Linked DNA regions of Hahella sp. HNIBRBA332. Each later gene encodes a partner of the first gene's protein in a complex. Links are inferred from orthologs where the notes say so. Each region holds a gene or a part of one and is shown on either strand. Other genes may lie near its edges. The genes, in order: O5O45_RS23450 and cheY.

Region 1 (15,443 bases):
GGATCAGCTGACGATCCCCCGGGTTGACCCGCAGACCCTGATGGAAGATATCGTTGGTGGTGAAGATGGCGTTGTCGATGATCGACATGATGGAGTGTTCCTGGTCTTCCGATAGCCCCAAGGTATTCAAGGCGAACACCATCTGCTCGGCGGCGTTTTCCGTGGCGCTGATAATTTTGTCCGCCACGTCCGCATAGCGCTTGTCGATATCATTCAGCACCGTCTCCGCCTTGGAAGTCAGTTGCTTGAGTATCTCCACCTGTAGTTCAGTGGTGCGGCGGTCGTCCAGCGCCTTTACCCGGCTGTCCATGCCCTGCACCAGATAGAACAGGTTGTCCCGCAGACGTCCGCAACGTCTATCGTCCCCCAGAGGCATGTTTTTCACCAGCAGCGACACTTGGTCGAAGTTGATGAACAGGCGGCGTCCAGCGGAGTGCAGGCGTCCTGCATCCTGGAAATGTCGCAGCAGACGGCTTTCCAGATCCCGGGAGAGGCCGTTGGGCTCCATGTTTTTCTCTTCGAAACGCCCGCGAATCTGCAGGCTGCAGCGCACGTCGTAATTATTCAGCGCCTGGAACAGGCGTTGGCCTAATTCGTCGAAGTTATTGCATTCGGCGGAATCCAGCAGGAAGTTGATGTTGACGCCCATATCCCCGCTATCGGTCATGGCGGACATGGCGACGTCATGAGTGAACTGCAATTGCGACTTGAGCTGGCGGTTGGCGATCAGGTTGATGATGGCCTTGTTGATGCGGGCGATGAACTCTTCCGATGGCGTGTTGGTGGGAATGACATCGTCTGCGCCGGAATTGAACAACGCAATGGTGTCTTCGACGCTGTTGTCCGAGGTCAGGCATATCAGAGGGGTGTCGCCGATCTGGGTATCCTGGCGCAACATGCCGAGCGTCATTTGCGCCTCTTTCAGGGGTTGCTCCACACAGAGAATGATCGCATGCCATTGGCCGCCGTTGATCTTTTCAATGGCGTCATTCAGTTCGCTTTGTTGCAATTCCAGTAGGCTCAGGCTGGCTGTCTGCAGGGGCTCGGGTAGCGTGCCTATGACTAGACCTGCGTATTTCAAACCCATATGAAACTCCTTGCCGATGATCCGTATTCCGCTTTTTCGCATGGTTATCTTTGAAGCATAGCGCATTTTTCCAGGTAGGTTTCGAAGCGCCAACGCCGAATTTAGCAACCCTGGTTTATTTTGATCAGAGTCTATTTTTTAAACGGCTGCAGCAGGTTGTTCTATAGTTATTAAATCCATTTTTAACAGCTTTCCTGGAATCTTATGCTTTCAATGACACAGAACTTTATGGCGAAAGATCCAATCGTATTGGCTGCTCTGGGAACAGGGCTAGCGACGCTCTGCGCTGGCTGGCTGACGTCCGGGCTGCTTTCGGCCGGATTGTTCACCGCCTCCAGCCTGTCGTTTTTTGCTTCCTGTCTGATTTCCGACGGTAAGCAGAATGAAAGCAAGGGAGAGGAGGAGCGACAGCGACAGAGCAGCGAGCGGGACTTCCAGAACGCGATTAAAGAAATCGACAAGTACGCCAACGGACAATTGGCTTCCATCAGCTCCGATAATCGCGATCTGGCGGACACGATCAGTAACAACATTGAATTATTGGGGCAGGCGTTCGTCTCATTGAGCGAACTGGCCAATCATCAGAATGAGTTGGCCAAAGAAATCTTCGAGCGGATGAAAGGCAAGAGGAACGACCCCAAGAAAGCCGCCAAGAACGGCGGCAAAAATGAAATCGGCGATGACAATATCAGCATCGAGTTTTTTGCTAAATCATTGGATCAGGTTATCGGAACCTATGTTGATCTGTTGGTCAACGTCAGTGAGAAAAGCGTCAATGCGGTGCATCGCATTGAGGATATGGTCACTCACATCGACCAGATGTTCTCCCTGCTGGGCAATATTCAGGAAATCGCTGATCAGACCGACCTGCTGGCGCTTAACGCGGCCATTGAAGCTGCTCGGGCGGGCGAAGCCGGGCGCGGCTTCGCGGTGGTGGCGGATGAAGTGCGGCGGCTGTCGCGCACTTCCAGTGATCTCAACACGCAGATTAAGGACAAGGCTAACGAAACCAAAGACGCCATCAGCAAAGTACGGGCGATTGTCGGGGATGTGGCTTCGCTGGATATGAAAGACGCGCTCAATGCGCGCAGCTACATTGACCAGATGCTGCACACCATGCGGGAAGTCAATGATGAAGTGAACGACGCCGTGGGCCGCATGACCCAGCTTACCAAGGAAATCAAACAGTCCGTGGACTCCAGCGTGCGCGGTCTGCAGTTTGGAGACATCGCCATGCAGACCAGCGGTCGCATGATGAGGCGTTTGGAGACGCTGAATAACGCCATGCATTTGCAGTCGGAAGTCTGCGGCAAAAGCGCCAGATATACGGATGTCGGCAAGATCAGAGAACGTTTGGAGTCTTTGTATGCCGACACCAGCAAGCATGGCTCCGCCAAGGCGGCGGAATCAGGTTCCGATATAGAGCTGTTTTAACTTGATGGATGGCTCTGATTCTGAGGCGAAAGGTCTAAAAAGCCAGCAAATGCGCACAAGAATTATCCGGCGGAAAGACAGCGTCTATCTATTCGTCTGAAAACGACAGGACTTGCGCTCGTCAAGCCCTGTCATCCGCGGCTTGTCGCCGCGCGGGCGCATGTTGCGCCTGGTTATTGGCATGTCAGCATCTTCGCATGTGAATCAGTCAGATCAACCTCAGGGAACAGGGTGTTATGAGTATAGAAACCAAAGTCGCCTCGGACGGTTCCGCCGTCACTATCTACATTCGCGGACGTTTTGATTTCAGCGTGGTGAATCAGTTCCGGGAGGCCTATGAGGCCCATAAGCAAAAGACGCATTTTTACATCGACATGCGACAAACTGAGCACATGGACAGTTCGGCGTTGGGCATGTTGTTGAATATGCGCAGCTATCTGGGGCCCGATGCGGTCAAGATAGAAATCGTCAATTGCTCCCCCGGCATCCGTAAAATTCTGGAGATAGCGAAGTTTGACAAGAAGTTCGCCATAAGCTGAGCCCGCGCGGCTTTGTGAGGGGGATGGTTATGAATATTCTGGTGGTGGACGACGATATGTACAGTCGTCAGCTCATGGGATTCGTATTGGAGGAAGGCGGCCACAAGTGCGAGTTTGCGGAGTCCGGCGAACAGGCGCTGGAAATCTGGCGTAAGCAGGGCGCGGATGTGGTGCTCATGGATGTATTGATGCCGGGGATGAATGGCTATGAAGCCGCCCGCATCATCAAGGCGGAGGCGGGACAGGATCATATCCCTATCGTTTTTCTGACTGCGTTGGATGATGATCGGGCTCTGGTGGAGTGTCTGTCCATCGGTGACGATTTTCTCGGTAAACCGGTCAATTTCGTCACCTTGCAGGCGAAAATACGGGCCCATTCGCGCACTCTGGCGCTAAACCGGCAAGTGGTGGAGCAGAACCGGGAGCTGGCCTATTTCCACACCAAGGTGCAGGCCGAGCATGAGATGACTCAACACATCATGACCGCGGCGCTCAAGCTCAGCGCCAAGGATGTGTACGGGATCCGCTACCACTGCACCGCGCGCTCCACCTTCAATGGCGATCTGGTATTGCTGAAAGAGAAGCGAGACGGCGGCGCTTATGTGCTGGTGGGGGATTTCACTGGGCATGGTTTAGCGGCATCGGTGGGCTCCATCCCGGTGGCGCAGGCGTTCAGCACCATGTGCGAGCGTAATCTCTCGGTGAGCGAGATTTCTCTGGAACTGAACAAGATCCTTAAGCGCTTCCTGCCTCCCACCATGTTCTTCGCCGCCTGCCTGCTGGAGATTAACCCCACCCGCAGCAAAATAGAGGTATGGGCCGGCGGACTGCCGGACGCCTTCATTGTGGGTGTAGACAACAAGATCCGGCGGGTGATTCACTCCGCTCATATGCCCCTGGGGATCATGGAGATGGAAGAATTTGAGTCCTGGACGGAGATGATCTCCGTCACGCCCCAGGACCGTCTTTATCTCTACACCGACGGCATCACCGAGTGTCCCAATATCGCTAATGAGATGTTTGGCGAAGAGCGACTGCGTAAGGTGCTGGAATCCGGCGGGGACAATTTGTTCGACGCCCTCATTGCGGCGGTGCATGAGTTCAATGACGACCCGGATTTACAGGATGATCTGTCCCTGGTGGAGTTGAAATGCGCGCCGCCGCCCGAGACGGAAATTGCAATTGCGCCGGATGAAGAGGCGAAGGGGGATGAAGCCTCGCCCAATTCCAATCTACCGGAATTTCATCTGGAGCTGCATTGGGGCCCGGATCAACTGCGCGATTCCGATCCCCTGATGATTCTGCGCCAATGGCTGGGCAGCCATGCCGTGGTGCGCAACAGCAAGGAAGTGGTGTTTATGGTGTTGGCGGAGCTGTTCAACAATGCGTTGGAGCATGGCGTATTGGGACTGTCGTCGTCGCTGAAAGACGAGGAAGAAGGCTTCGACCGCTACTATCAGGAGCGTGTCGCCCGTCTGGAAAAACTGCAAGATGGTTACGTCAGTATGCAGGTGCATTTATCCCATACCCGCCCGTCGCGCATGATGATGAGAGTCAGCGACAGCGGACCCGGCTTTTCCATCAAAGTAGAGGATCTGGACTGCAATGACGAGTCCTTCGGCCGCGGCTTGCCGCTCATCAAAGCCTTATGCTCCGAGTTTGAGTTAGACGGAGAAAACTCTACCGTCAAAGCGTTGATCGAACTGGACTGAACGCGTTGGGGCGCCGGGCGTGTCGCCTCAACGGTTAGCGGTGCGCAACGCGGAGCCGACTTCCAGCTGTTCCAGCCAGTCCAGAAAGCGTCCCACGTCGTCGCCTTTGAAAATGCGTCCGTGTTGCGGCGCCATATATTTGATATCCAGACGCCGCACCCGGCTGACCCAATCATTTTTGGCGGTATTGGAAGGCATCCAGCGCTTGTGGAACAGCTCCATATAGCGGGTGTGCTCCTTGAAGTTCTCCACGAACAGTGGCGGTTGTCCCGGCTCCAGGGAGGCTCCGATGTCGCCGCTCATCAAAATCTTGAGTTCAGGATCGTAGACGTTGAAATTGCCGGAAGAGTGCATGTAATGGGCGGGAATCAGCTGCAGATTAACGCCGTCCAGCTCAAGCACGCCGCCTTCATCCGGCAGGGCGACGTATTCGATGTGGCTCATGCCGAAATGGCGGATGAATCCTTCCCATAGCCAGGGCGCATGCAGGCGCGCCTTGGGTAGCGCCTGATCCCAGAGCCCCAGCGAAGAAATGATGTCGGGGTCCTGATGGGAGGCGAACAGATCGGTAATCTCATGGATCGGCGCCCAGTCCAGCGCGCACGCCAGCATGGCGGAAAACAGCTCAATGCCGCCAGGCTCCAATATCAGCAAGCGGCGGTCGGTGCGCACCATGTATTGATTCGTGTCGATGATTTTTTGAGGTTTGCCTGTGTCTCGGCCGCAAATAATCCATTTATGACGTTTGCCCTGCCATAGCGCTTCGGAATGCATGGACGCTGCTCTCCACCTGTCTGCTACAGGAAACGCCAGACCCTGCGCGCTTCCCCGTTGTTGTCGTTCAACGCCTGCTGCGTTCCGAGGCTGGTTGGCGTCAGGTCAGCAGGCCCATCAAGCGCAGACCGATTGCAATGCGTTCGCTGATGCGTTCGGCTGCGTTTTCTATATTCTCGGCAATAGTGAACAGGGACTCCTGAAAGGGACCCGCCCGGGACGCCTCGATACGACAGTTGGCGACGATGGATTTGAGGGCGCGGGTGCAGTCCCTGATCTCGGTCAGCAGTTTGCGCACACTGCGGTAGTACCCGTTGGTTTCCTCTTCCAGTTGCGCCTGATCTTTCAGATTGCGCTGAAGAATCTCTCGCAATTCTTCCGATTTCGCCTCATTGACGCGCATGGATCTGTTCAGCGCCGCCGCGAATTTCTGCTGATTCATCAGTTTGACGGCGCTGCGGGACAGCTCCCTGGACGCGGCGCCGATATCCGCGGCGCAGACCATGCTGCGGGCGGCGATTTCCTCTATGAACTGGGTGATGCCACTGAAGCCTTGTCCCCACTCGCCGGCGCGGGCGGTGATGGCTTGGGCGTTTTTGGAGGAGATGGCGATGAGTTTGGCGTAGTGAATCGTACTTTTCAGTTCGCTGGCCAGGGTCGCCGAGGCGACGAAACGGGGAATGGCGCGGCCCTCGTACTGACGCACAAGATCGTCAATGTCTTCCTGTTTCAGCACATTGAGTTCAGCCATTATCGCGGATCGTCCGTTCCTGATCTTTTCTTCAATTAAAGCGGAAGTTTTCGCTTTTACAACTTGCAGAGCCTCACAGTGAAGCCACTCGCGACCCTATAGGCGAACCGATGTGTCCCGCGTTCTTTGCCCCTGTGATTTCTAAATATGCTGCTATGCTTTTATCTCAGGTTCCGGTTAAGTTTTGAGCCGTTATTCTGTTTGAGCCGTATAAGACAGTAATCTGGGTTAGTTCGGGAAACCTGACCGGTTTATTGCGCACAATCAAAAAAAGTGTTGGGGACTATATGGCAAAGATACTCGCAGTGGATGATTCCGCCTCCATGCGCCAGATGGTGACGTTCACACTCAAGGGAGCCGGGTACCAGGTGGATGAAGCCGCCAACGGCCAGGAAGCGTTGAGTAAAGCGAAGTCCGGCAAATATGATCTGGTGATCACCGACGTCAATATGCCTGTCATGGACGGCATCTCCCTGATCAAAAACCTTCGTGCGGAAGGGGCCTACAAATTCACCCCGTTGTTAATGCTGACCACAGAGTCCGGCGCGGACAAAAAAGCGGAAGGTAAAGCGGCGGGCGCGACCGGGTGGATCGTCAAACCCTTCAACCCGGATCAACTGGTCGCCACGGTAAAAAAAGTCTTGGGATAACCGGCCCTGCGCCGGCTTAGGAGAGACGCATGAGCATGGACCTCTCTCGCTTTCACGATGTCTTTTTTGAAGAAAGCTTTGAAGCCGTCAACACTATAGAGGCGAGCCTCTTGGAAGTGGATCTTGACGCGCCTGATCCTGAAGCGATCAACAATATTTTCCGCGCCGCCCACTCTATCAAGGGAGGGAGCGCCACCTTCGGATTTTCCCAGGTGGCGGCCTACACCCATGTAATGGAAAACCTGCTTGACGAAGTTCGCGCCGGCAAACGCCGCTTGACCCAACCCATTGTGGACGTGCTGCTGGAGTCCGTGGATGCGCTGCGCCTGTTGTTGTCCTCCGCCAAAGCCAGCGAGGATATTCCCGAAGAAGAATTCGCCCAGCATAAATCCAAGCTGGAAGCTATTTCCAAAGATCAATCGTCGTTGACGGCGTCGAGCCCGCCGGCCTCCAACAGTACGGCGGCTCCCGTTGCCGAAGCGGATAACGCGAATGATGGCGTCAGCGGTTGGCGTGTGGTGTTTACGCCGCACAAGGAAATGATGCAACGGGGCAACGACCCTCTGCGTCTGGCGAGAGAAATTGCGTCCCTGGCGGAAGGCGACGCAGAGATCGAATGCGACATCAGCACACTGCCGGACTGGGAACATTTCGAACCGCTGAACAGTTACCTGGGTTGGACTGTGAGGCTGCGTCAACCGGTGGAGAAAGCCGCCATCGACGACGCTTTCGCCTGGGTTGAAGACGAATGCGATATGGCTATCGTTCCCATTCCCAAGGCGCAACTGACGCCGACGCAACCCGTGGAGAAAAAGCACGCGGAGCCCGCGCCGCCCGCCGCCGAACCGGCGCAAGCAGCGGAGAAAAGCGCAACCCTCGCCGCCAAACAAACCAAGCCTGCGGTGGTGACGGAAAGCCAATCCATCCGCGTTGACCTGGACAAGGTGGACGCGCTGATCAATATGGTGGGCGAATTGGTGATCACCCAATCCATGTTGAACATGCTGAGTGAAGATGAAGCGTTGCAGGGTATGGAGAAGCTGTTGCAGGGGCTTACCCAGTTGAAGCGCCAGACCCGGGCGTTGCAGGAAGGCGTCATGCAGATCCGCATGCTGCCGATTTCCTTTTGCTTCAATCGCTTTCCACGCATGGTGCGGGACCTGAGTCGACAGCTCGGCAAAGACATTGAACTAATGCTCAGCGGGGAAAACACAGAGGTCGACAAGACCGTCATTGAAAAGATTACTGATCCTCTGGTGCATCTGGTGCGCAACAGCGTTGACCATGGCATTGAAAACCCGGCGGATCGCGTCGCCAAGGGCAAGCCCGAACATGGCTCTGTGTACCTGCGCGCTTACCATCAGGTCGGTAATATCGTGATTGAAGTGGAAGACGACGGTAAGGGACTGGATCCACAGGTACTGTTGTCCAAAGCCAAGCGCAAGGGGCTGGTCGCCGGAGACGCTATCCTCAGTGAAGCGCAGATTTTCGAACTGATTTTCCTACCGGGTTTCTCCACCAAGGAAGAGGCCAGCGATTTGTCCGGCCGCGGCGTTGGTATGGATGTAGTGAAGCGTAACGTGCAAAGCCTCGGCGGCAGTATTCAGGTGGAATCGGAACTGCATCGACGCACCCGCTTCACCATCCGGTTGCCGTTGACGCTCGCTATCATGGACGGCCAGCTCATTTCGCTAGGGGAAGAGCTTTACGTGATTCCCTTGGTCACCATCATTGAGTCCCTGCAGCCGGATCCTTCCATGATCAATCGGGTGGCGGGAACCCATGAGACCATTAAACTGCGCGGCGCTTATCTGCCGGTTTTGAGGTTGTCGGAAGCGCTGGACGCAGCTCGAAACGAAAGCGGCCATCCAAAGCCGCTTACGGAAGGCATTATTGTGATCGTTGAGCATGAAAGCCGACGTTTTGGCTTGTTTGTGGATGAGCTGCTCAGCCAGCAGCAAATCGTCATCAAATCCCTCGAAGAGAATTACCGTCTGATCCCTGGCGTATCGGCGGCCACCATTCTCGGAGACGGCAGGGTCGCGCTGATTCTGGATGTCGGCGGCCTGTCGCAACTGCAAAAAGATTCGGAAGTCAGTTATGCAGATGCAGGTTAAGCAATCATTTGAAGAAGAGCAGGATGCGGAGCATCAGGCGGAACAGGAAGATGAATATCTGACGTTTAGCCTGGCGGACGAAGAGTACGCCGCGCCGATCATGCTGGTGAAAGAAATACGCGCCTGGGAGCCGGTGACGCGGGTGCCTTACGCGGAACCCTGGGAATGCGGCCTGATCAACGTGCGCGGCTCCATCGTGCCGATCATCGATCTACGCAAACGCATCGGACTGACCAAGCTGGAATACAACAAACACACCGTTGTGGTGATGTTCGCCTTTGACGCCGGAGGGCGGGAGCGAGTGCGCGGCGCCGTCATCGACGCGCTCAACGACGTAGTGCGCTTTCCCTCCCGTAAAATCCAGCCCTCGCCGGAATTACGCAAACGCAAAGCGACGCAGTTCGCCCAAGGCGTTGTCGAGTATGACGGCCGCATGATCGTGATGTTGGATTTGATCCGGGCGTTGGGAATGGACGTCGAGAAAAGCGCGTAAACACAGGGCGGAAACAAGAATAACCTTAGGATATCGGGGAAGGACATGACGTTAAAGCGCACTTTATGGCTTGCAGGCGTAGCGGTTATCGCTATTTTCGCTGTCATTGTGGTGGTTCTGGTAGTACAGAACCGTTCCACGGTTTCTAACCAAGAGCAAATGGAAAGGCTGACGGAAGTGGTCCGGGTGATGGGCAACCTGGACATGCGAAGGGAAGGCGTGCGCGGCGCCACCTACAATTACGCCTATGGCATGGAAACCTCCAATCAGGCATTGCAGGAAGAGGCGCGCAAGGATTACGCGAATTTTGAAACGGCGATTCGCAGAAATGTGCAGACGGTGCAAAACACCCAGGTGTCGCAGAAAATCTCCGACGCCATGGAAGCTGCGGTTCCCAGCATCGACGCCTTTCTCTCCGCCGCCAACCAAGTGATGCAGAGTCGGGATATAGGGACTTTGCATGCCAGTACGCCGGTATTCGCCCGCGAGTTTAATGAGTTGGAAGCTCGCACGATGGCGATGAAAGAGCTATTGAAGTCTGAGCGCGACCGTATTCTGCAGGGCAATCGCCAGGAAATCAGCACTACGTTCGCCGCGGTGTTGGGCATTGTCATCGTTGGCCTGGTCATCATCGGCGTCGGTTTTTGGCGCTTCGGGCACAATCTGCTGGCGACTCTGGGCGAGGAGCCGGCTGTGCTGGAGAGCGCCGCCGTCGCCATCAGCGCTGGGGATATGGACGCGCAGATGACGCAGGCGGGCGGGGTTTATGGCAAATTGCGGGAGATGCGCGATGAGTTGAAAGAGCGCATTGATCGGGATCGTCAGCAGTTAGTTGTCACCACGCGGCTTAAACAGGCCATAGAAACCACTACCACAGCTCTAATGGTGGCGGACGAAGGCTTCAACATCGTTTACGCCAACCCCGCCGTGAAAAGGGTGCTGAAGAATGCCGAGGCGCAAATCAAAAAGAAGCTGCCTAACTTCAACGCCGATAAGCTGGAAGGCGTTTGCATAGACAGTTTCCACCGTGATCCTTCCCATCAACATCGCTTGCTCAGGGGGCTGCGCCAACCCTATGACGCCAGTTTGCAACTGGGCGACGCCTATTTTGACCTGACAGCTGGCGCTATCCGCAACGAGTCCGATGAGATTTTAGGCTTTGTGGTGGAGTGGCGTGATATGACATCACAAGTGAACACAGAAAGAGAGGTTCAACGCATCGTGGAGTGCGCGCGCAAAGGCGAATTGAATGCGAAGGTAGAGTTGGAGGGCAAACAAGGCTTTTTCCTGTCATTGGGCGAGGGCCTGAACGCTCTGGTGGAAGTGATGGATGACGTTCTCGGCGACGTTAGCGATGTGATGGAAGCCTTGGCGGAGGGCGATCTTCAGGAGCGCATGCGGGAAGACCATGAAGGACGCTTTGCTGCATTGGCGGAGGCGGTCAACGGCAGTATGGTGCGCCTGGATAATATCATCACCCAATTGATTCAGAGCAGTGATTCCGTGAAGGCGTCCAACCAGGAGATCTCCACCGGCAACAACCAGCTCTCAGAAAGGACGGAAAAGCAAAGCTCCAGTCTGGAGGAGACCGCCTCCAGCATTGAAGAATTGTCCAGTAACGTCAGCAACACAGCGGACAATGCGCGTCAGGCGGATCAATTGTCGAACCTTACCCGCAACACCGCGACGGAAGGCGGCGAAGTCACTCAGCGTGCGGTGACGTCGATGCGGGAAATCAATGAGGCCAGCCGTAAGATCGCCGAGATTATCGGTGTGATCGACGACATCGCTTTCCAGACCAATCTGCTCGCCCTCAACGCATCGGTAGAGGCGGCGCGCGCCGGCGAACAGGGACGGGGGTTCGCGGTAGTGGCGACGGAAGTGCGTAATCTGGCGCAGCGTAGCGCCACTTCGGCGAAAGAAATTAAAGATCTGATCGAAGATAGCGTGAAGAAAGTTCAAGCCGGCTCCAGCCTGGTTGACGAGTCGGGACAGAAGTTGGAAGAAATTATCGGCAATGTGAAAAAAGTGGCGGATTTAATCTCTGATATCGCAGCGGCGACGGAAGAGCAAAGCTCCGGTTTGGATCAAGTGAATCAGGCGGTAATGGAGCTGGACGAAATCACCCAGCAAAACGCCGCCCTGGCTGAAGAAACCGCGTCTTCGGCGGAATCCTCTCTGGAAAGCGTGGAGCAAATGGCGCAGTTGATGTCTTTTTTCAAAGTGCGTGAAGAGGCGGGGCGCGCCCCGGTGAAAGCGTCCAAACCCAAGCTGGCGTCTGTGTCTGAGTCGGCGCCGCGAAAGTCGGTCAAGCCTGCCGGCAAGCCGAAAACGGAGGGTGGAGAGGAAGACTGGGAGGTGTTCTAAAGGTCATAGCGCTTCAGTCAGCGCAAAGGCGACCCAGGTAACGCCAATAATGATAACGCTTTGATAACGACGCTATTTGGAGAACCAACATGACTCTAAAGCGTACGCTGTGGTTGGCTTTAATTCTCCTCACTCTGGTATTTGCTGTGATCGTCGCCGCCCTGGTGGCGCAAAGGTCGGCGAACAGCTCTAACCAACATCAGATGGAGGCTGTGGTCGTCGCTGTGCGGGCGGCGGGGGATCTGGATATGCGTCATGACGGCATTCGAGGCGTTGTGTATCAATACGCCTACGGCATGTCGGAAGGTCTAGACGAAGATATGCAACTGGCCCGTAATGATTTTGCTGAACATGAGGCGGCCATGCGCAGTGACGTTGATGTAATAGTGAAATCGAATATCTCAAAGGCGGTGCGTGACGCCTTGGAAAACGCAAAACCAGATATAGAGCGCTATTTCAATGGGGCGAGAGCGGTCTTGGGCAGCGCATCGCTCCCTGGCGTCGAAGCCAATGCGCAGAAGTTCCAGGAGACGTTTGAAGTGTTGGAACAAAAGCTGGGCGCGCTAAGCGAGATAATTGAAGGCAGTACGGCCAGCATTGGCGAGATGAACCATATTGAAATGAACCGTACTTTTACGGTTGTGCTGGCAGTGGTTTTGACGGGATTGCTGGGCGGCGCCTTCGGCATTTGGCGTCTGCGTAAATGGCTGTTCAACGTGCTTGGCGGTGAGCCTGTGGAATTGCAAAACATCGCCACTTCCGTATCTGAAGGACGTCTGGATGAACAGATGGAGGAACGACCAGGGGTGTACGGGCGCTTGCATGCAATGCGCAACATGTTAAGGGAGCAAAGAGCGCGGGATCAGACCCAGATGGTGCGCATGTCGCGGCTGCGGCAGGCCATAGAGACCGCCAGCGTTGGGCTGATGGTGGCCGACGAAGAGTTCAAAATCACCTACATGAACCCCGCTGTGATGCGGGCGTTGAAGAATGCGGAGCCGGAGATTCGCAAACGCTTGCCTCAGTTTGACGCCGACAAGTTGATCGGCGAATGCATTGATGTGTTTCACAAGGACCCCGGTCATCAACGTCGTTTGCTGACTCAGCTTCAACACCCCCATGACGCCAGACTGCAACTGGGCGACGCCTTCTTTGATTTGACGGCGGGGACTATTCGCGACGAACAAGGGACTATTTTGGGTTTCGTAGTGCAGTGGAGCGACATCAGTGCGCAGATCGCCATTGAGCGCGAAGTGCAGGAAATGGTCGACAAGGCCAAACTGGGGGACCTGAAAAAGCGTATTGGACTGGAAGGTAAAGAAGGCTTTGTGCGCACGCTGGCGGAAGGGCTGAATGAACTGGTCGGCGTGGTTGATCTGGTTCTGGAGGATATTCGGGAGCTCATGCAGCGGCTGGCGGAAGGAGAACTGCAAGGCCGCATGCGCGATGATTACCAAGGAGGTTATGACGAACTGGCGCAGGCCGCTAACTCCAGTATGGAGCGGCTGGACAGCATTATGCGTCAGCTCATAGACAGCAGTGACAGCGTGCGTTCGTCGAATCAGGAGATTTCCAGCGGCAATAACCAGCTCTCAGAGCGTACGGAAAAACAGAGCTCCAGCCTGGAGGAAACCGCCTCCAGCATCGAAGAACTATCCAGTAATGTGCGCAACACTGCGGATAACGCCCGCCAGGCGGATCAGTTGTCCAACCTGGCCAGGGACGCCGCCGCCACTGGCGGCGAAGTCACCAAGCGCACTGTAGCGTCAATGGGCGAGATCAATGAAGCCAGTCGCAAGATTGCGGAAATTATCAGCGTGATCGACGACATCGCCTTTCAGACCAATCTGCTTGCTCTCAACGCCTCGGTGGAGGCGGCCCGCGCGGGCGAACAAGGGCGCGGCTTTGCGGTGGTGGCGACGGAGGTGCGCAACCTGGCGCAACGTAGCGCCACCTCGGCGCGGGAGATCAAGGATCTCATTGAAGACAGCGTGAAGAAAGTGCAGGCCGGTTCGAAGCTGGTGGATGAGTCCGGCAAGAACCTGGATGAAATCATCCTGCATGTGAAGAAGGTCAGCGATTTGATTTCCGATATTGCTGCGGCGACGGAGGAGCAAAGCTCCGGGCTAACGCAAGTCAACAAGGCGGTGATGGAGCTGGACGAAATTACGCAGCAAAACGCCGCGTTGGCGGAAGAAACCGCGTCGTCGGCGGAATCTTCCCTGGATAGTGTCGAGCAGATGGTGCAGTTGATGTCGTTCTTTAAGGTAGAAGGCGACCAGGAGCGCGCCGTAAACGCATCAGCGGCCGCGCCTCGTTCAAGGAGAACCTCTGCCCCCTCAGCCAGAAAAGCATCCAAGCCGACCGCCAAAACTTCAACCAAGACTGGTTCGGGAGAGGATGAGGACTGGGAAGTGTTCTGACCATCGCCTCTTTTACGACAGGGTGAAAAATCAATCTAAAACGGATCAAAGGGCGGCATCGGTGATTATTCAGGAGGACGTATGTTAAAGAAGCTAAAAGTCTGGCAGCAACTGCTGAGTTTCGCATTGGTTTTTTCCCTTCCTCTGGCTTTTTTACTGGGGAAGAGCATCGTTGATGCGCAACAGCGTCTAAATGAACAAAGACTTGGGGAGCAGGGACTGGATATCGTGCGCCTGGTGATTCCAGTGCAAAAGCTGATAGCGGAGCACCGGGGAACCACAGCTTTGCTAAAAAATGGCGACAATAGCGTGATGGCTGCGTTGCAGGTCAATGAGGGGAAACTGGAGGCGGCCTGGAGCGCGTTGCAGGACACGGCGCGTCAACGGGATCAGGCGTTGGGAGCTCTACAGGCCGTTCAAGCCCTTTACAATGACTGGACCCGCCTGAAAAGCAGTTATAGCGCTTTAAATGGGGCGGATAGCTTCGCACAGCATACGGAAATCATTCAGGGGCTGACGGAGTATTTCAAGCAGGTGGCGGAAAACTCCAGCATGGCGGTAAGTCGAGATGTTGATATTCGGTTTCTGACTACTGTTACCACGGTGAATATGCCGGTCCTGATGGAAAATATGGGCAAACTTCGCGGCGGCTTTGCAGGACAGTTGGCGCGCTACGCGGATTCAAGGAATACTGATTTGACTGCTCTGACTCAGGCAGTGGGGCTGGGTAACTCCGTTATGCAGCGATTGGCGGACATTGAGCACAATGTCGGTCTGGTTGCGGAACGATACAGTGAGTTGCCCCCCTTGTTGGAAAGGTCGCTGGCTGCTTCCCGCGACGTGGTGATGAAAGCCAGGCAGTTGACCGCCGCAATAGATCGTAATGAGACGATTCCCGGAGACAGCGGCAAGCAGTTTTTTACTGATGCGACGGCGGCGCTTTCCCACTCTTTCGAGCTGTGGGATATGGCGGTGAGTGGGCTGGAAAAAGCAATTGAAGCAGAGATTTCCGAAGCCGCTTTCGCACGTAATTTAGCCGGTATCTTCGGCGCTGTGATACTTCTGGCGCTGCTGGGTTGCGGTTACCTTATCGTGC
Region 2 (15,279 bases), 4.9 Mb from region 1 along the record:
GCCGTGCTGCTGCTGTTTCAGTTATTCGTGGTGACCGGACAAATCGTGGCGATGAATATGGGGCTGGGCTTCGCGTCCATGGTGGACCCTACCAACGGCATCACCGTGACCGCGTTGAGCCAGTTTTATCTGATGCTGGTGACCCTGTTATTTCTCTCCATGGGCGGTCATCTGGTGATGTTCGAGGCGGTGGTGGAAAGCTTCCGTTTTCTGCCTGTCTCGGCGCAGGAGGTGGACGCATGGTCCTGGTGGTATCTGGCCTCGCGCATCAGTTGGATGTTCGCCAGCGCATTAATGATCGCCTTGCCGGCGGTGACGGCGCTGCTGATCGTGAATATTTCCTTTGGCGTGATGACTCGGGCGGCGCCGCAAATGAATATTTTTTCCATCGGCTTTCCGATGACGGTGCTGTTTGGTCTGGTGGTGTTCTGGATCAGCATTGGCGGCATCCTGCCCCAGTTCACGGTGTTGAGCGAGAACACTTTTGATTTCATGCAGGTCATGCTGCAGCCGACGCCGCCCTGATAAGGCGACGCTGGCCCAGGACAGGTTACGATCGCGCAGGATGCCTGAACCCGAAGTAAAACGAGTGTGACGGACGATGGCTGAAAACGACACCAGTCAGGAAAAAACCGAAGAACCCACCCCCCGAAAGATCGAGAAGGCGCGGGAGGAGGGGCAGATCCCCCGTTCCCGCGAGCTGAACACCACGGCGGTGTTGCTGGCGGGCGCGGTTGGTCTTCTGGTGTTTGGCGCGACCATCGCCAAGGCGCTGGAAGGCGTGTTTCGCGCCAGCTTTACGTTAACCCGGGAAGAAGTATTTGACGCCCATCAGCCGATGATTCATCTCGGCATGTCGGCGTTGGATATGGCTATCTCTCTCGTGCCTTTCATGCTGGTGCTGCTGGTGGCGTCTTTGTTGGGGCCCATCGCGTTGGGCGGATGGATGATGAGCGGCAAAGCGGCGGCGCCGAAGTTCAGTCGCATCAATCCGCTGGAAGGCATTAAGCGAATGTTCTCCCTCAAATCTCTGATGGAGTTGATCAAAGGCATCGCCAAGACGCTGGTGGTGGGCGGGGTGGCGCTGATCATTCTCAATCATTCCATTCCTGATCTGCTGGCGATGGGAGCGGAAGATACGGCGGTGAGCATGGCCCATGCCTGCTCGCTGCTGGCGTGGAGCTTCCTGTTCCTGGCCAGCTCCATGATTTTGATCGCCCTGGTGGATGTGCCCTTTCAAATCTACGATCACCAGAAGAACCTGCGCATGACCATGCAAGAGATCAAGGACGAATACAAGGACACGGAAGGCAAGCCGGAAGTGAAGCGTCGGGTGCGGGAGGTGCAATACGAGATGAGCCGCCGTCGCATGTTGCAGGACGTGCCCAAGGCGGATGTGGTTATCACCAACCCGACTCACTATTCCGTAGCGCTGAAATACGACGCCAAGAAAATGGCGGCGCCGATTGTGCTGGCCAAAGGCGCGGATCATATGGCCATGAAAATCCGTGAAATCGCCAAGGCGCACAACGTTGAGATGGTCTCGGCGCCGCCGTTGACCCGCTCCATCTACCACCACTCGGAAGTGGGGGATGAAATTCCTTCCGGCCTGTACCTCGCCGTAGCCCAGGTGCTGGCGTATGTCTTTCAATTACGCCGTTATCGCAGCGGCTACGGTAAGAAGCCCCAGGGCATGCCTGACTTCAAGATACCTTCCCACCTGCGCCGGGATCTGTAAGTTGAGTTAATCTCTGTCCGGCGGCGCTTTTCCATAGGGCGGCACATTTCCTGCAGACACTCTGTGGAAACGGTTTATTCCGTCAACCTTTCGTCGTTTGGAGTGTTATGGAACGAGCTGCCGCGATCAACAACCTGAAGAGCCTGGCCCACGGCAACCTGGGCATCCCGGTGCTTCTGATGGTGTTGCTGGGCATGATGACGTTGCCGGTGCCGCCGTTCCTGCTCGACGTCTTCTTTACCTTCAATATCGCCTTGTCGCTGGTCATTCTGCTGGTGTGCGTGTACGCCATGCGTCCCATGGAGTTCGCCATTTTCCCGACAGTGCTGCTGGTGGCCACCTTGTTGCGTCTGGCTCTGAACGTCGCTTCCACCCGGGTGGTGCTGCTGGAAGGGCACGAAGGCGGCGACGCGGCGGGTAAAGTTATCCAGTCATTCGGCGAAGTGCTGATTGGCGGCAACTATGCCGTTGGTCTGGTGGTGTTCGCCATTTTGATGATTATCAACTTCGTGGTGGTCACCAAAGGCGCCGGGCGCGTTTCCGAAGTGAGCGCACGCTTTACATTGGACGCTATGCCCGGCAAGCAGATGGCGATTGACGCGGATCTGAACGCGGGCATTATTAACCAGGAAGAGGCCAAATCGCGCAGGGCGGAAGTGGCCCAGGAAGCGGACTTCTACGGCTCCATGGACGGCGCCAGCAAATTCGTTCGTGGTGACGCCGTCGCAGGTCTGCTGATTCTGGCTATCAACCTGATCGGCGGCCTCTCCATCGGCATCATGCAACACGATCTGGAGTTCAACGACGCCGTACAAAAATATGCGCTGCTGACGATCGGTGACGGTCTGGTGGCGCAGATACCCTCACTGCTGCTCAGCACTGCGGCGGCCATCATGGTCACCCGCGTCAGTACTCAACAGGATATGTCGAGCCAGGTCATCAACCAGATGTTTGGCTCCCCCCGGGCGCTGGCTATTGTGGCGGTGATCCTGTTTATCATGGGCGCGATTCCAGGCATGCCCCATATGGCGTTTTTGGGACTGGCGGCGATTATCGGCGCAGCAGCCTACTTTATGCGGAAGCGCCAGCAACAGTCGGAAGTGGTGGACGAAGGCGTGACGCCTGGCCCTAGACGTCCTGGCGCGCCCCAGCAACCCGGTGGCGGGCCCGCGCTGGCCCCCGGCGAAAGCGCGCCGGCTGTGCGTGGGCCGGAAACCAAAGAGTTGGGCTGGGATGACGTGGCCAGCGTGGATATCGTGGGTCTGGAAGTGGGCTACCGGCTGATCCCGCTGGTGGATAAGTCGCAAGGCGGACAGTTGTTGGCCCGCATTAAGGGCGTACGTAAAAAGCTGTCTCAGGAACTGGGCTTTCTCATGCCCTCCGTGCATATCCGCGACAACCTGGATTTAATGCCGAACTTTTATCGCATCACTTTGATGGGCGTCACCATCGCGGAAGCGGAAATTCATCCAGACCGGGAAATGGCCATCAATCCCGGCCAGGTCTTCGGCAAGCTGGACGGCATTCAGACCAAAGATCCGGCCTTCGGTCTGGAGGCGGTGTGGATTGACCCTTCTCAAAAAGAACAGGCGCAGACGCTGGGTTACACCGTGGTGGACTCCAGCACGGTGGTGGCGACGCACCTGAATCAGGTGCTCAGCCGTCATGCTTACGAGCTGATTGGCCATGAAGAAGTGCAGCAGTGGCTGGAGCAACTGGGCAAGAAAGCGGCGAAACTGGCGGAAGAGCTGGTTCCCAACACCGTCTCGCTCAGCACCTTGTTGAAGGTGTTGCAGAATCTGTTGCAGGAAGATGTGCCGGTGCGGGATATGCGCAGCATTGCGGAGGCCATCGTCAACTATACGCCGAAGACCCAGGACGCCGGTATTTTGACGGCGGCGGTAAGGGCTTCTCTGCGTCGCCTGATCGTCCAGAACATAGTGGGGGCGGAGCCTGAGCTGCCTGTCATCACTCTGGACCCAGGGTTGGAACAATTACTGCTTAAATCCATGCAACAAGCACAACAGGCCGGCGGCATGGATGACATCGGTCTGATTTTGGAACCGAGCATGATGGAGAAACTGCAACGCTCACTGGCGGAAGCGGCGCAGCGACAGGAAATGCTCGGTAAAGCGGCGGTCTTGCTGGTGTCCAACAGCCTGCGCCCGGTTCTGGCGCGGTTCATCAAACTCAGCGTGGAGCGCATGCATGTCCTGGCTTATCAGGAAGTGCCAGACAACAAACAAATCACCATCGTGGCGACAATCAGTGGGTAATCCCGTGCGGGCTCGTGGAGCCGGGAGGCTAACATTATGAAAGTGAAACGTTTTTTTGCAGCGTCAATGCAACAGGCCTTGAAGGATATTCGTGAAGACCTCGGCGCGGACGCCGTCATTCTGTCCACCAGTAAGACGGGGGATGGCGTGGAGGTGATTTGCGCGCTGGATTATAACGAGGACGATCAGCGCAGCAGCATGCCTGAGCAGGAAGGCTCTCGGCCGACGCCCTCTGCGGTGGCGCGGGAAACCGCGGATCGCCATCGTCGCCTGGAGGATGAAATGTCGCGGGTGCGCGACCGCCTGGAAACGCTGAAAAGCAACGCCAGACCCAAAGCTGAGCCAGCGCCGGCTTTTGCCGCTGTGGAACCGTCGGCGACCGCGACCCGGCAAATCGGCGCCGGAGAAACCGACACTTCGCGCATGCTGGCGGAAATGCGTGAAGAGATCATGCAGCTCAAAAGCATCATGCGCCAGCCCGCCGCCGCGCGCCCGGAAGAGAATCCCGGTCATCGCGAGCTGGTCGAACGCATGCAGGAAATGGGCGTCTTCCGTGAGCTGCAAAGCGCGCTCATCGCCAAAGCGGATCCGCGCAAAGGCGCGCAGGAGCAATGGCGCAACCTGATGGCGCGTCTGGCCCATGGTTTAAAGGCGGAAAATGAAGAACTGATTCACCAGCGTGGAGTCTGTGCGTTGCTGGGACCGACCGGCTCCGGCAAAACCACCACCCTCGCCAAACTGGCGGCGCGTTTCGTGGTTCACTACGGCGCCGAAAAACTGGCGCTGATCACTACCGACCGTTTCCGGGTGGCCAGTCAGCAGCAATTGCAGTCCTTTGGGCGCTTGCTGAACGTGCCAGTGTATGTGGTGGATGAGGAGAACAGTCTGGACGATCTGCTTGACCGGCTCGCCAACAAACGCCTGGTGCTGGTGGATACTGCTGGATTGACGCCTCAGGATCCAAATTGGGAGCGTCAGCAGAAAGACTTGAAAGTGGCTCGTCACCGCATCAGAAATTATCTTGTATTGTCGGCAGTTAACCAACCGCAGGTCATGAAATCCACCTATCATTACTATAAGATGTTGGGGCTTTCCGGCTGTATCATGACCAAACTGGATGAAGCGTTCAGTCTGGGTGAAGTGTTGAGCATGGCCATCCTGAACCGGCTTCCGGTCGCCTATGTCACCGACGGACAGAAAATACCCGATGACATTCATCCGGCGAAAGCGCATGCGCTGGTGGCGCGCGCGGACGCATTGTGGCGGCGGACCCGGCGAGAGGCCGAACAAACTAATAATACCAGTCGCTTCGCTGCGGAACTGGTAGTCTAAACTATTGAGTGCGGGGCCAACGCCGCGCCGTCTAATAACAGGAGATATCTACCGGTATGAGTAAAGTACATCCGGTTCAAGTTATTGCAGTCACCGGAGGAAAGGGGGGTGTCGGCAAGAGCAATGTTTCCATAAATCTGTCCCTCGCGTTAGCGGATTTGGGACGTCGCGTGGTGCTGCTGGATGCGGACCTCGGACTGGCGAATATTGATGTGTTGCTCGGCGTCACCGCCTCGCGCAATATCGGGGATGTGCTGGCGGGGGATTGCACCCTGCGGGAAGTCATGATCGAAGGCCCGGGCGGAATAAAGATCGTCCCGGCCTCATCCGGCACCCAGCATCTTACTCATCTGTCTCCTCTTGAACACGCGGGCTTGATTAACGCCTTTAGCGACATCAGCGACGATCTGGACGTACTGGTCATCGACACGGCGGCGGGGATCTCCGAACAAGTGCTCTCCTTCGTGCGCGCGGCGCAGGAAGCCCTGGTGGTGGTGTGCGACGAGCCTACCTCCATTACCGACGCCTATGCCGTCATCAAGCTGCTCAACAAGAACCACGATATGTACCGCTTCCGGGTGCTCGCCAACATGGTTCGCTCCGAGCAGGAAGGGCGGCATTTGTTCGGTAAATTATCCAAGGTCACCGAACGCTTTTTGGAAGTTGCGCTACAATATGTAGGAAGCATTCCATTTGACGAAGCCGTACGCAAAGCGGTGCAACGGCAGCGTCCTGTGTACGAAGCCTACCCGCGCGCCAAAGCGTCGCTGGCGTTCCGCCAACTGGCGCAGAAGGTGGACAACTGGCCGTTGCCGACGGCGCCGAGAGGCAATCTGGAATTCTTTGTGGAGCGTCTGGTGCACAGTTAGGCGCGCGCCGGACGGAATGCGAGGGCTCGCCCGGCGGCTATATACCGGGTGCTTGCAATGAGGCGTGACGTTTGCGCCGGACATATCCTCAAACACCCATGAGAACGTTTTTGTTGAAATCATCCGGTTTATTGCAGACCTTGCGCGCAAATTCATGTCATTGGCGAATACTTATATGATGTATAGCGAGACGCGGGCGGAGCGCGCCGACACTCTGGTCAGGCAATACGCGCCTCTGGTCAAGCGCATCGCGCATCACCTGATCGCCCGTCTGCCCGCCAGCGTGCAGGTGGAGGACTTGATTCAGGCGGGCATGATCGGATTGCTGGAAGCCGCGCAGAAATACGACGCCGGCAAGGGCGCCAAATTCGAAACCTATGCGGGCATCCGCATTCGCGGCGCTATGGTGGACGAAATTCGTAAGGGCGATTGGGTGCCGCGTTCCGTGCATCGTAACGCCCGTAATATCGCGGAAGCGATACACACTATTGAAGCCCGCACCGGTCGTGACGCGTCGGATGCGGAAGTGGCGGCAGAGCTGGGCATACCCCTGGAGCAATACCACGCCAGCCTGCGCGACGCCAGTTCGGGGAAGCTGTTCAGCCTGGAAGAGCTGGGCTTTCACGGGGAGGGCGGCTCTGACGACGAAACGTTAACCACCGACAATCCCCTCAGCGACATCGAACAAAACGCCTTTCTGGAAAAATTGAGCGCCGCGATAGACGGTTTGCCGGAACGGGAGAAGCTGGTGCTGTCTCTCTACTATGACGAAGAACTCAACCTCAAGGAAATAGGCCAGGTGCTCTCAGTCAGCGAGTCCCGGGTCAGTCAGATTCATTCCCAGGCGACCTTGCGACTGCGATCCCGTCTCTCAGACTGGAAAAACAGCTAAATCAAGCTATTGCCTGCGCAGGTTAATGTTTTTTCGAAATCAGCATCCTGCGGTCATGTTTTCTAAAACAACTTGTATCAAAAAACTGGATAGTACGGCGCGACCAGCTAGACTTACTCAGTAGAGTAATGAAATCAAAGGGTTTCCAGCGTCGCCATTGTGGAGGTTACATTGGACAAGAACATGAAAATCCTCGTTGTAGATGACTTTTCAACAATGAGGCGGATTATTAAAAACCTGCTTCGGGATTTGGGCTTCACCAATACTGATGAAGCAGATGACGGGTCCACCGCGCTGCCGATGTTAAAAACCGGGAAGTTTGATTTTCTGGTCACTGACTGGAATATGCCCGGAATGACGGGAATTGAATTACTCCAGGCTGTTCGCGCCGATGAGAGTCTGAAAAACCTGCCGGTGCTCATGGTGACGGCGGAAGCCAAACGGGACCAGATTGTCGCCGCGGCGCAGGCGGGTGTTAACGGGTATGTGGTGAAGCCGTTTACTGCGGCCGTGCTGAAGGAAAAGATAGAAAAAATCTTCGAGCGGATCGACTCATAATAAAACCGCAGGAATTACTATGACCAATGAACAGCAGCCACCATCCTCCTCCCAAGAGGACATCGAGGCGCGCTTGAGCGAGCAGGCGGCGAGCTTGATGGAGCACGTCAGCAAGGGGGACTTTGGCGAAGCGTTGCGGGTAATTTCCGACCTTAATGACACTCGGGACCGTACGCTGTACCACGAAGTGGGCAAGTTGACCCGTTCGTTGCACGAAGCCATACGCAATTTCAATATCGACATGGGCAATGTGAAGATGAATCAGCAGGAGGAAATGTCGAAGATCGCCGACGCCTCCGATCGTCTCTCCTATGTGGTCGATATGACCAACAAAGCCGCCAACAAAACCATGGATATGGTGGAAGCGAGTATGCCCGTGGCGGTGGAAATGAAGCAGGAGGCCCATGAGCTGAAGGAAGCATGGGGTCGACTGCGGCGGCGGGAAATGGATCCTTCGGAATTCCGCGAGCTGTACAAGCGTATTGATAAGTTTTTGGTGGATCTGGCCGCCAACAGCGACAAAGTGTACACCAATCTGTCGGAAATACTGTTGGCCCAGGACTTTCAGGACCTTACCGGACAGGTCATCAATAAGGTCACCGGTCTGGTCAAGGAAGTGGAAGTGAATCTGGTCAAGCTGGTCGCCATGGCTGGCAAAGTTGACCGCATAACAGGCATTCAGCATGAGGTGAAGGCCGAAGAAGAGTCTATTACAAAAGGGCACGGCCCGCAGATCCAGACCGAAGGACGCTCAGATGTCGTCGCCAGCCAGGACGACGTGGACGACCTTCTTTCCAGCCTTGGTTTCTGAGGAGCACATGAATGGGGTTTGAAGCGGACGAAGAAATCCTGCAGGACTTTCTAGTCGAAGCGGGAGAAATTCTTGAACAGCTCTCAGAGCAGTTGGTGGAACTGGAGCAGAACCCGGACGACCGCGATCTGCTGAACGCCATTTTCCGTGGGTTCCACACCGTTAAAGGCGGCGCCGGTTTCCTTCAGTTGGACGCCCTGGTGGAATGCTGCCATGTGGCGGAAAACGTCTTCGACCTGTTGCGCAACGGTCAGCTCAGTGTCGACTCTGAATTGATGGATGTCGTGCTGCAGACGCTGGACGCCGTCAACGAAATGTTTTCCCAGGTGAAAATGAGGGAAGAGTTGACCCCCGCCGCACCCGAACTCATGGCCGCCCTGGAGCGACTGGCCAGCGGCGAATCCGCCTCCGTGGCGGAAGAGGCTGACGAGCCTGCCGAAGAACCCGTTGAAGAGCACGAAGAAGAAGCCCCTGAGGAAGTCGAAGAACCCGTGGCGTCGGCGGAAGGCGATATTACCGACGACGAATTCGAGAACCTGCTCAACGCCCTGGATGATGAAGACGGCGGCGAGAAAGCGGAGGCGTCTGAGTCGAAAGACGAAGGCGATGAAATCACCGAAGACGAGTTCGAGAAGCTGCTGGATCAACTGCATGGTCCCGGCAAGTTCAGCGGCGTCAAGGAAAGCAAACCCGCCAAGACCGCCCCTGAACCCGCTCCGGTTCCGCAAGAAGAAGCCGCTGAAGCTGTGTCCGTCGGCGATAGTGATGAAATCACTGATGATGAATTTGAAGCCTTGCTGGACGAGTTGCACGGCAAAGGCAAGTTTGACGGCGCTGTATCCGACGGGGCTGAGCAGAAGAAAGCCCCTGCCGCGGAGAAGAAAGGCAAGCCTGCGGCGAAAGCCGAGCCTGAAAAGCCTGCAAAGAAAGTAGAGAAAAAAGAGGAAGCCGCCTCTGGCGACTCCGAACTGATTACCGACGACGAATTCGAAAAACTGCTGGATGAGCTACATGGCTCCGGCAAGGGACCGAGTCCTACTGCGGGCGCCAAGCCTGCCGCCGCAAAACCGGCGGAAAAGGCGGCTGCGAAAAAAGAGCCCGCCAAAAAGGAGCCAGTCAAGAAAGAGCCGCCGAAAGTCGTCAAGCCTGCGCCAGCCCGCGCGGAGCCGGACGAGGAGCGACGTCAGCCTGCGGCGAGCGCCGCTGCTGCGAAAGACGCTCAGGCCAGCATCGCCACGGAAACCACGGTGCGGGTGGACACCAAGCGTCTCGACGACATCATGAACATGGTCGGCGAACTGGTGCTGGTGCGTAACCGTCTCAAACGTTTAGGCGAAGAGTTCGCCGATGAGAACATGAGTAAAGCCGTGTCCAATCTGGACGTGGTCACCAGCGACTTGCAGTCTGCGGTCATGCAGACGCGGATGCAGCCCATCAAGAAAGTATTTGGCCGTTTCCCCCGCGTGGTGAGGGACTTGGCCCGCAATCTGCGCAAAGAAGTCAATCTGGTGTTGCGTGGGGAAGACACAGACCTAGATAAAAACCTGGTCGAAGCGCTGTCCGACCCACTGGTCCACTTGGTGCGGAACGCGGTCGACCACGGTATTGAGTCCCCTGAGGCGCGCGAGCAAAAAGGCAAGCCGCGGGTCGGGCGTGTGGTGCTGGCGGCGGAGCAGGAAGGCGATCATATTCTGTTGTCCATTGAAGACGACGGCGCTGGCATGGATCCGGTAGTGCTGCGTCAAAAAGCGGTGGAAAAAGGCATTTACGACGTGGACGCCGCCGAGCGTCTCACCGACAACGAAGCTTATAACCTCATATTCGCGCCGGGGTTCTCCACCAAAACGGAGATATCCGATGTGTCCGGGCGCGGTGTCGGGATGGACGTGGTCAAAACCAAGATCACCCAGTTGAACGGCACCATCCATATCGAGTCGGAATTGGGGCGCGGTTCTCGTATCGTGATCAAAGTGCCGTTGACCCTCGCCATCATGCCGACCTTGATGGTGATGCTGGGGGATCAGGCATTCGCTTTCCCATTGGTGAGCGTGGTGGAAATATTCCACCTTGACCTGACCCAGACCAATATTGTCGATGGGCAGGAGTGTATCGTGGTGCGCGAGAATGTGTTTCCGCTGTTCCACATCAAACGCTGGCTGGTGAAGGGCGCGCAATTTGAGCCCACCGAAGAGAACGGTCATGTGGTGATTGTTTCCGTCGGCACCAAGCGCGTGGGCTTTGTGGTCGATCAACTGGTCGGTCAGGAAGAAGTGGTCATCAAACCCTTGGGTAAAATGCTGCACGGCACGCCGGGAATGGCCGGCGCCACCATCACGGGTGACGGGCGCATTGCGCTGATACTGGACATACCCAGCATGCTTGGACGCTACGCCAAGTCCAGCAAAGTATACGGTCGGCCGACGTTCAGGAAGAGTCAGTTGGTGACGGACTCGGATGAAACGGAGCCCGCGGCTTCCGCAGGCTGAGCGCCTGTCATAAGGCGCAGCGGCGGAGTGATTTCCAAAAACGGGAGACCGATGAATGGCCTTAAAGGTCCTGGTAGTAGATGATTCGGGATTTTTCAGACGTCGCCTTTGCGAGATCCTGAACTCCATAAGCGATGTCGATGTCGTCGGCACGGCCAGCAATGGCCGCGAAGGCGTGGAGATGGCGCTAAAACTGAAACCCGACGTCATCACCATGGACTATGAGATGCCGGTCATGGACGGCATTACCGCGGTCAAGGAAATCATGCGGGTTCAGCCCACGCCGGTGTTGATGTTTTCTTCTCTTACCTACGAAGGCGCCCGAGTGACCTTTGACGCTCTGGAAGCGGGCGCGGTGGATTTTCTGCCGAAGAGCTTCGAGGCGATGTCCGGCGACGCCTCCAAGATCAAGCGCCTGCTGCACGATCGTATTAAAGAAGTTTCACGCGCCAAATATCGTATGTCCGGGGCCTCCGCTCCGGCGTCGGAACTGGCCAAACCCGCGCCCCCGACGCCTGTACGCGAGCCGTCCAAGCCCGCCGCGCCCACGCCGCGCGCTGCAGAGGCGCGCGCCAAGGCGCCGCCAGCCAAACCGGAGCCGAAGGTAGAGCCAAAACCGGAAGTGAAGGCGGCGAAATCCCGGCGCACGCCGCGTCAGGACTATAAAGTGGTGCTGATTGGCACTTCCACCGGCGGTCCAGTGGCGCTGCAAAAAATTCTCACCCGCTTACCAGGCGCGTTCCCTGCGCCACTGGTGCTGGTGCAGCATATGCCGGCCTCCTTTACGCCGGCGTTTGCCGAACGTCTGAATCGTCTGTCGCAACTGTCCGTCAAACAGGCGGAGAACGGTGAGATTCTCAAGCCTGGATGGGCCTACATTGCGCCCGGCGGTAAACAGACGCTGATTGAGCGCGTTGGCGCCCAGGCGCGGGTCAAGATTCTCGACGGCGACGAGCGACTCCACTACAAACCCTGCGTGGACGTTACTTTTGGCTCCTGCGCCAAGATGTTTCCCGGCAAAGTATTGGGCGTCATCCTGACCGGTATGGGGGCGGATGGCCGCGAAGGCTGCCGCATGCTGAAAGAGAGTGGTTCTGTGGTCTGGTCCCAGGATGAGGCGACCAGTGTGATTTATGGTATGCCGATGGCGGTGGCCACCGCCGGTCTGTCGGATGAAGTTTTAGCCTTGGATGAATTTGCGCCGCGGTTGATTGACGGTGTCGGATAATGGACTTACTCAGCATCGTGGGCGTCCTGATCGCCCTGGTGGCGATCATCGGCGGCAACATGATCGAAGGCGGCGATGTTTCCTCCTTACTGAATCTGCCCGCAGCCCTCATTGTCGTGGGTGGCACATTCGGCGCTATCGTGCTGCAACATTCCGGCAAAGTGTTGAAGCGCTCCTTCAAGCAGTTCATCTGGGTCTTCCTCCCTCCCTATATCAGTTTTGAAGACGGCATTCAGAAAGTGATTTCCTGGAGTATGGTGGCTCGTAAGGAAGGCTTGCTGGGGTTGGAGTCCGTGGCGGAAAAAGAACGCGATCCCTTTTCCCGCAAAGGGCTGCAACTGCTGGTGGACGGCGCGGAGCCGGAATCCATCCGCAACATTATGGAGCTGGAGCTTAACAGTCGCGAGCTGCGGGAGCTGGACGCCAGTAAAGTATATGAAGCCATGGGCGGTTACGCGCCCACCTTGGGGATTCTGGGCGCTGTACTTGGGTTGATTCAGGTTATGAGCCATTTGGAGGATCCCTCCATGCTGGGTCCTGGCATCGCTACGGCGTTTGTCGCCACTATCTACGGGGTCGCGCTGGCTAACCTGTTCTACTTTCCCATCGCCAATAAACTGAAAGGCATTGTTCACGAGCAATCGCTGTTGCGGGAAATGATGATTGAGGGCATCGTCGGCATTGCTGAAGGGGAGAATCCCAAAGCGATAGAATTGAAGCTGAAAGGGTTTCTGCAATGACGCCAGTTACTACCCCTCCATGCCGATAAGCGGGAGTCGCCAGCCATGAGAAAGCGCCGCCGCAACCGAGAAGAATCCCATAACCACGAACGCTGGCTGGTGTCCTATGCGGACTTCATTACGTTGCTGTTCGCATTTTTCGTGGTGATGTACTCAGTTTCCTCCGTCAACGAAGGCAAATACAAAGTCCTGTCTGAAACGCTGGAAGGGGTTTTCAACGCCACGCAGCGCAGTGTCAATCCCATTCAGGTTGGACAACAGACCGCGGCGCCTCCACAAAGCGATTCGCCTGCGATACAACCTTTCGACAGTCCGGAAAGCCAGCCTGGCGAGACGACGGAAGAGCAGGCCGGAGAGCGCTTGCAGGAAATCGCCAATCGCTTTAACTACCGGTTAAAAGGGTTGATTGGGCAAGGCATGGTGTCGATTAACGAAAACGACAACTGGATCGAGTTGTCCTTGCGCAACAATTTACTGTTCAACAGTGGCGACGCCGTGCCGGTGGACGCTGCGTTCAATCTGATCGACGGCATCGCCGGTATTCTCAAGGACTATCCCAACGCCATCTTGGTGGAAGGCTTCACCGACAACGTGCCCATTCGTAGCTCGGTGTATCCCTCCAACTGGGAACTGTCCTCCGCGCGTTCAGCGGCGGTAGCGCGCTTGTTGATTATCGGCGGCGTTGATCCCCGGCGTTTGGCGGCGGTGGGATACGGCGAATATCAGCCGGTCGCCCGTAACGATACGTCGGAGGGGCGGCAAAGAAACCGTCGGGTGGTTTTGTTGGTGGCCAAGGACGCTAAAGTTCGTCTCACCATGCGGCGCTGACCGGGTCAGGCCTGACGCGCCACTTTCCCGCCAATTGACTATTTATCCTGCTGAAACAGGCCATGAGATCCTAGCATTGGCATATATCATGCAATCTCTCCATGGCGAAACAAGGAAAGGCGGATTGCGGCGCAGGCTTGCCGTCATTCCACATCGGGATTGTCATTAATACCCGTCACTGTGAGCTTCTATACTGTCATTAGGAACTCTGTTGCGACGTGGCGAAAGCGCGTAGCGGAAACACGGTGACGAGTTGTCGTCATCTGTCTGAACATCAACGCGGGGAGTATCAACCGTGCGAATCTGGACCGTCGCGAATCAAAAAGGAGGCGTGGGTAAAACCACCACCGCCGTCGCCCTCGGCGGGATTCTGGCGCAACAAGGCAAGCGGGTGCTGTTGCTGGACTTGGATCCGCACGGCTCGCTGACGTCTTATTTCAAATATGATCCGGACAGTATCCGCGGCAGCGTATACGACTTATTCATGCATGAGGGCAAAGTGCCGGCGGATCTACCGCGCACCCTGATCCGCGACACCAGCCATCCCAATCTTAAACTGCTGCCGGCGTCCACGGCGCAGGCCACACTGGAGCGGAAAATGGTGGGCGTGGAAGGCATGGGGTTGATCATTTCCAAGTCCCTGGCGCATCTGTGGGACGATTTCGATTACGCTTTTCTGGATAACACGCCGGTGCTCGGCGTACTGCTCATCAATGCGCTGGCGGCCTGCCAGCATATTCTGATACCGGTGCAGACTGAATTTCTGGCGTTAAAGGGTCTGGAGCGCATGCTGCATACCCTTGGCATGGTAATGAAGAGCCAAAAGAATCCGCTTTCCTATACCGTCATACCCACGATGTTCGACCGTCGTACTCATGCGTCAGTGCAGACCTTTCGCACTCTGCGGCATCAGTATGGCGACGTGGTATGGCGCTATGCGATTCCAGTGGACACCAAATTCCGCGACGCCAGCCGGGCGGGCGTGATTCCTTCCGTGTATGACGCCGCCACCCATGGTGTGCGCGGCTACGAAAAACTGTTGCATGACCTGTTGGAAGCCAACGTGGGGTTCAATCCGCCGTCTCAAGCCCAGGCGGGCGGAGCGGCGTAACGTAAGGGCGGCGGAGGTCGCCGCAGGCATTAAAGGATATTTGTTTAGTAATGGCAGATAAGCAGTTCGCCGATCCTGATAACTACGATAAGGCAGTCCTCGATTATATTGACGACCTGCTGCGCGCGCCTGCGCCGGAGACGGACGATGAGCCTTCTGGCGCTGATTCTTCGGCGCAGCAGGACAAGTCCGGCGCCGCACCAGCGTCTGCAAAAGAGGCTGACGTCACAGAGGCCTCAAGTCTGGCGGGTGAACGTGAGCAAGCCTCGTCCACAGCGAATGACCCACCGCAGACTCTGTCACAACCTATCAAACCGCATCCAACGAAACCGCAACCGGAGACGCCTGCGAACGAACGCGCCATAGCCGCGCCGCGTCACAAAGCGGTTCCGCCAGGGAAGGAGGTGGAC

Evidence for each region.
Region 2: the proteins of O5O45_RS23450 (region 1) and cheY are in contact, whole or in part, in a solved structure (PDB 1A0O), measured with the Escherichia coli proteins. The link is inferred for Hahella sp. HNIBRBA332 from one-to-one orthologs.

The regions. Positions count from the first base shown.
Region 1 is NZ_CP132203.1:5,300,182-5,315,624, reverse strand. The notes cover bases 6,538-9,520. They hold O5O45_RS23450 (chemotaxis protein CheA), read left to right. Parts: upstream 6,538-6,976; coding sequence 6,977-9,064; downstream 9,065-9,520. Other genes in these bases: O5O45_RS23445 (chemotaxis protein CheW), read left to right, coding at 9,048-9,520; O5O45_RS23455 (response regulator), read left to right, coding at 6,585-6,947. Outside these bases: O5O45_RS23485 (response regulator), read right to left, coding at 1-1,087; O5O45_RS23480 (methyl-accepting chemotaxis protein), read left to right, coding at 1,292-2,521; O5O45_RS23475 (STAS domain-containing protein), read left to right, coding at 2,758-3,060; O5O45_RS23470 (SpoIIE family protein phosphatase), read left to right, coding at 3,090-4,772; O5O45_RS23465 (oxygen-binding di-iron domain-containing protein), read right to left, coding at 4,800-5,546; O5O45_RS23460 (hypothetical protein), read right to left, coding at 5,647-6,297; more of O5O45_RS23445, read left to right, coding at 9,521-9,557; O5O45_RS23440 (methyl-accepting chemotaxis protein), read left to right, coding at 9,603-11,924; O5O45_RS23435 (methyl-accepting chemotaxis protein), read left to right, coding at 12,014-14,347; O5O45_RS23430 (methyl-accepting chemotaxis protein), read left to right, coding at 14,429-15,443. UniProt on the Escherichia coli protein: Involved in the transmission of sensory signals from the chemoreceptors to the flagellar motors. CheA is autophosphorylated; it can transfer its phosphate group to either CheB or CheY.
Region 2 is NZ_CP132203.1:404,356-419,634, forward strand. Bases 6,159-8,977 are described here. They hold cheY (chemotaxis response regulator CheY), read left to right. Parts: upstream 6,159-7,290; coding sequence 7,291-7,665; downstream 7,666-8,977. Other genes in these bases: O5O45_RS02055 (MinD/ParA family protein), read left to right, coding at 6,159-6,215; O5O45_RS02060 (RNA polymerase sigma factor FliA), read left to right, coding at 6,394-7,107; O5O45_RS02070 (protein phosphatase CheZ), read left to right, coding at 7,685-8,476; O5O45_RS02075 (chemotaxis protein CheA), read left to right, coding at 8,488-8,977. Outside these bases: flagellar biosynthetic protein FliR, read left to right, coding at 1-525; flagellar biosynthesis protein FlhB, read left to right, coding at 602-1,738; flagellar biosynthesis protein FlhA, read left to right, coding at 1,846-4,014; flagellar biosynthesis protein FlhF, read left to right, coding at 4,051-5,346; more of O5O45_RS02055, read left to right, coding at 5,403-6,158; more of O5O45_RS02075, read left to right, coding at 8,978-10,962; O5O45_RS02080 (protein-glutamate methylesterase/protein-glutamine glutaminase), read left to right, coding at 11,018-12,190; O5O45_RS02085 (flagellar motor protein), read left to right, coding at 12,190-12,930; flagellar motor protein MotD, read left to right, coding at 12,976-13,758; O5O45_RS02095 (ParA family protein), read left to right, coding at 14,054-14,869; O5O45_RS02100 (chemotaxis protein CheW), read left to right, coding at 14,920-15,279. UniProt on the Escherichia coli protein: Involved in the transmission of sensory signals from the chemoreceptors to the flagellar motors.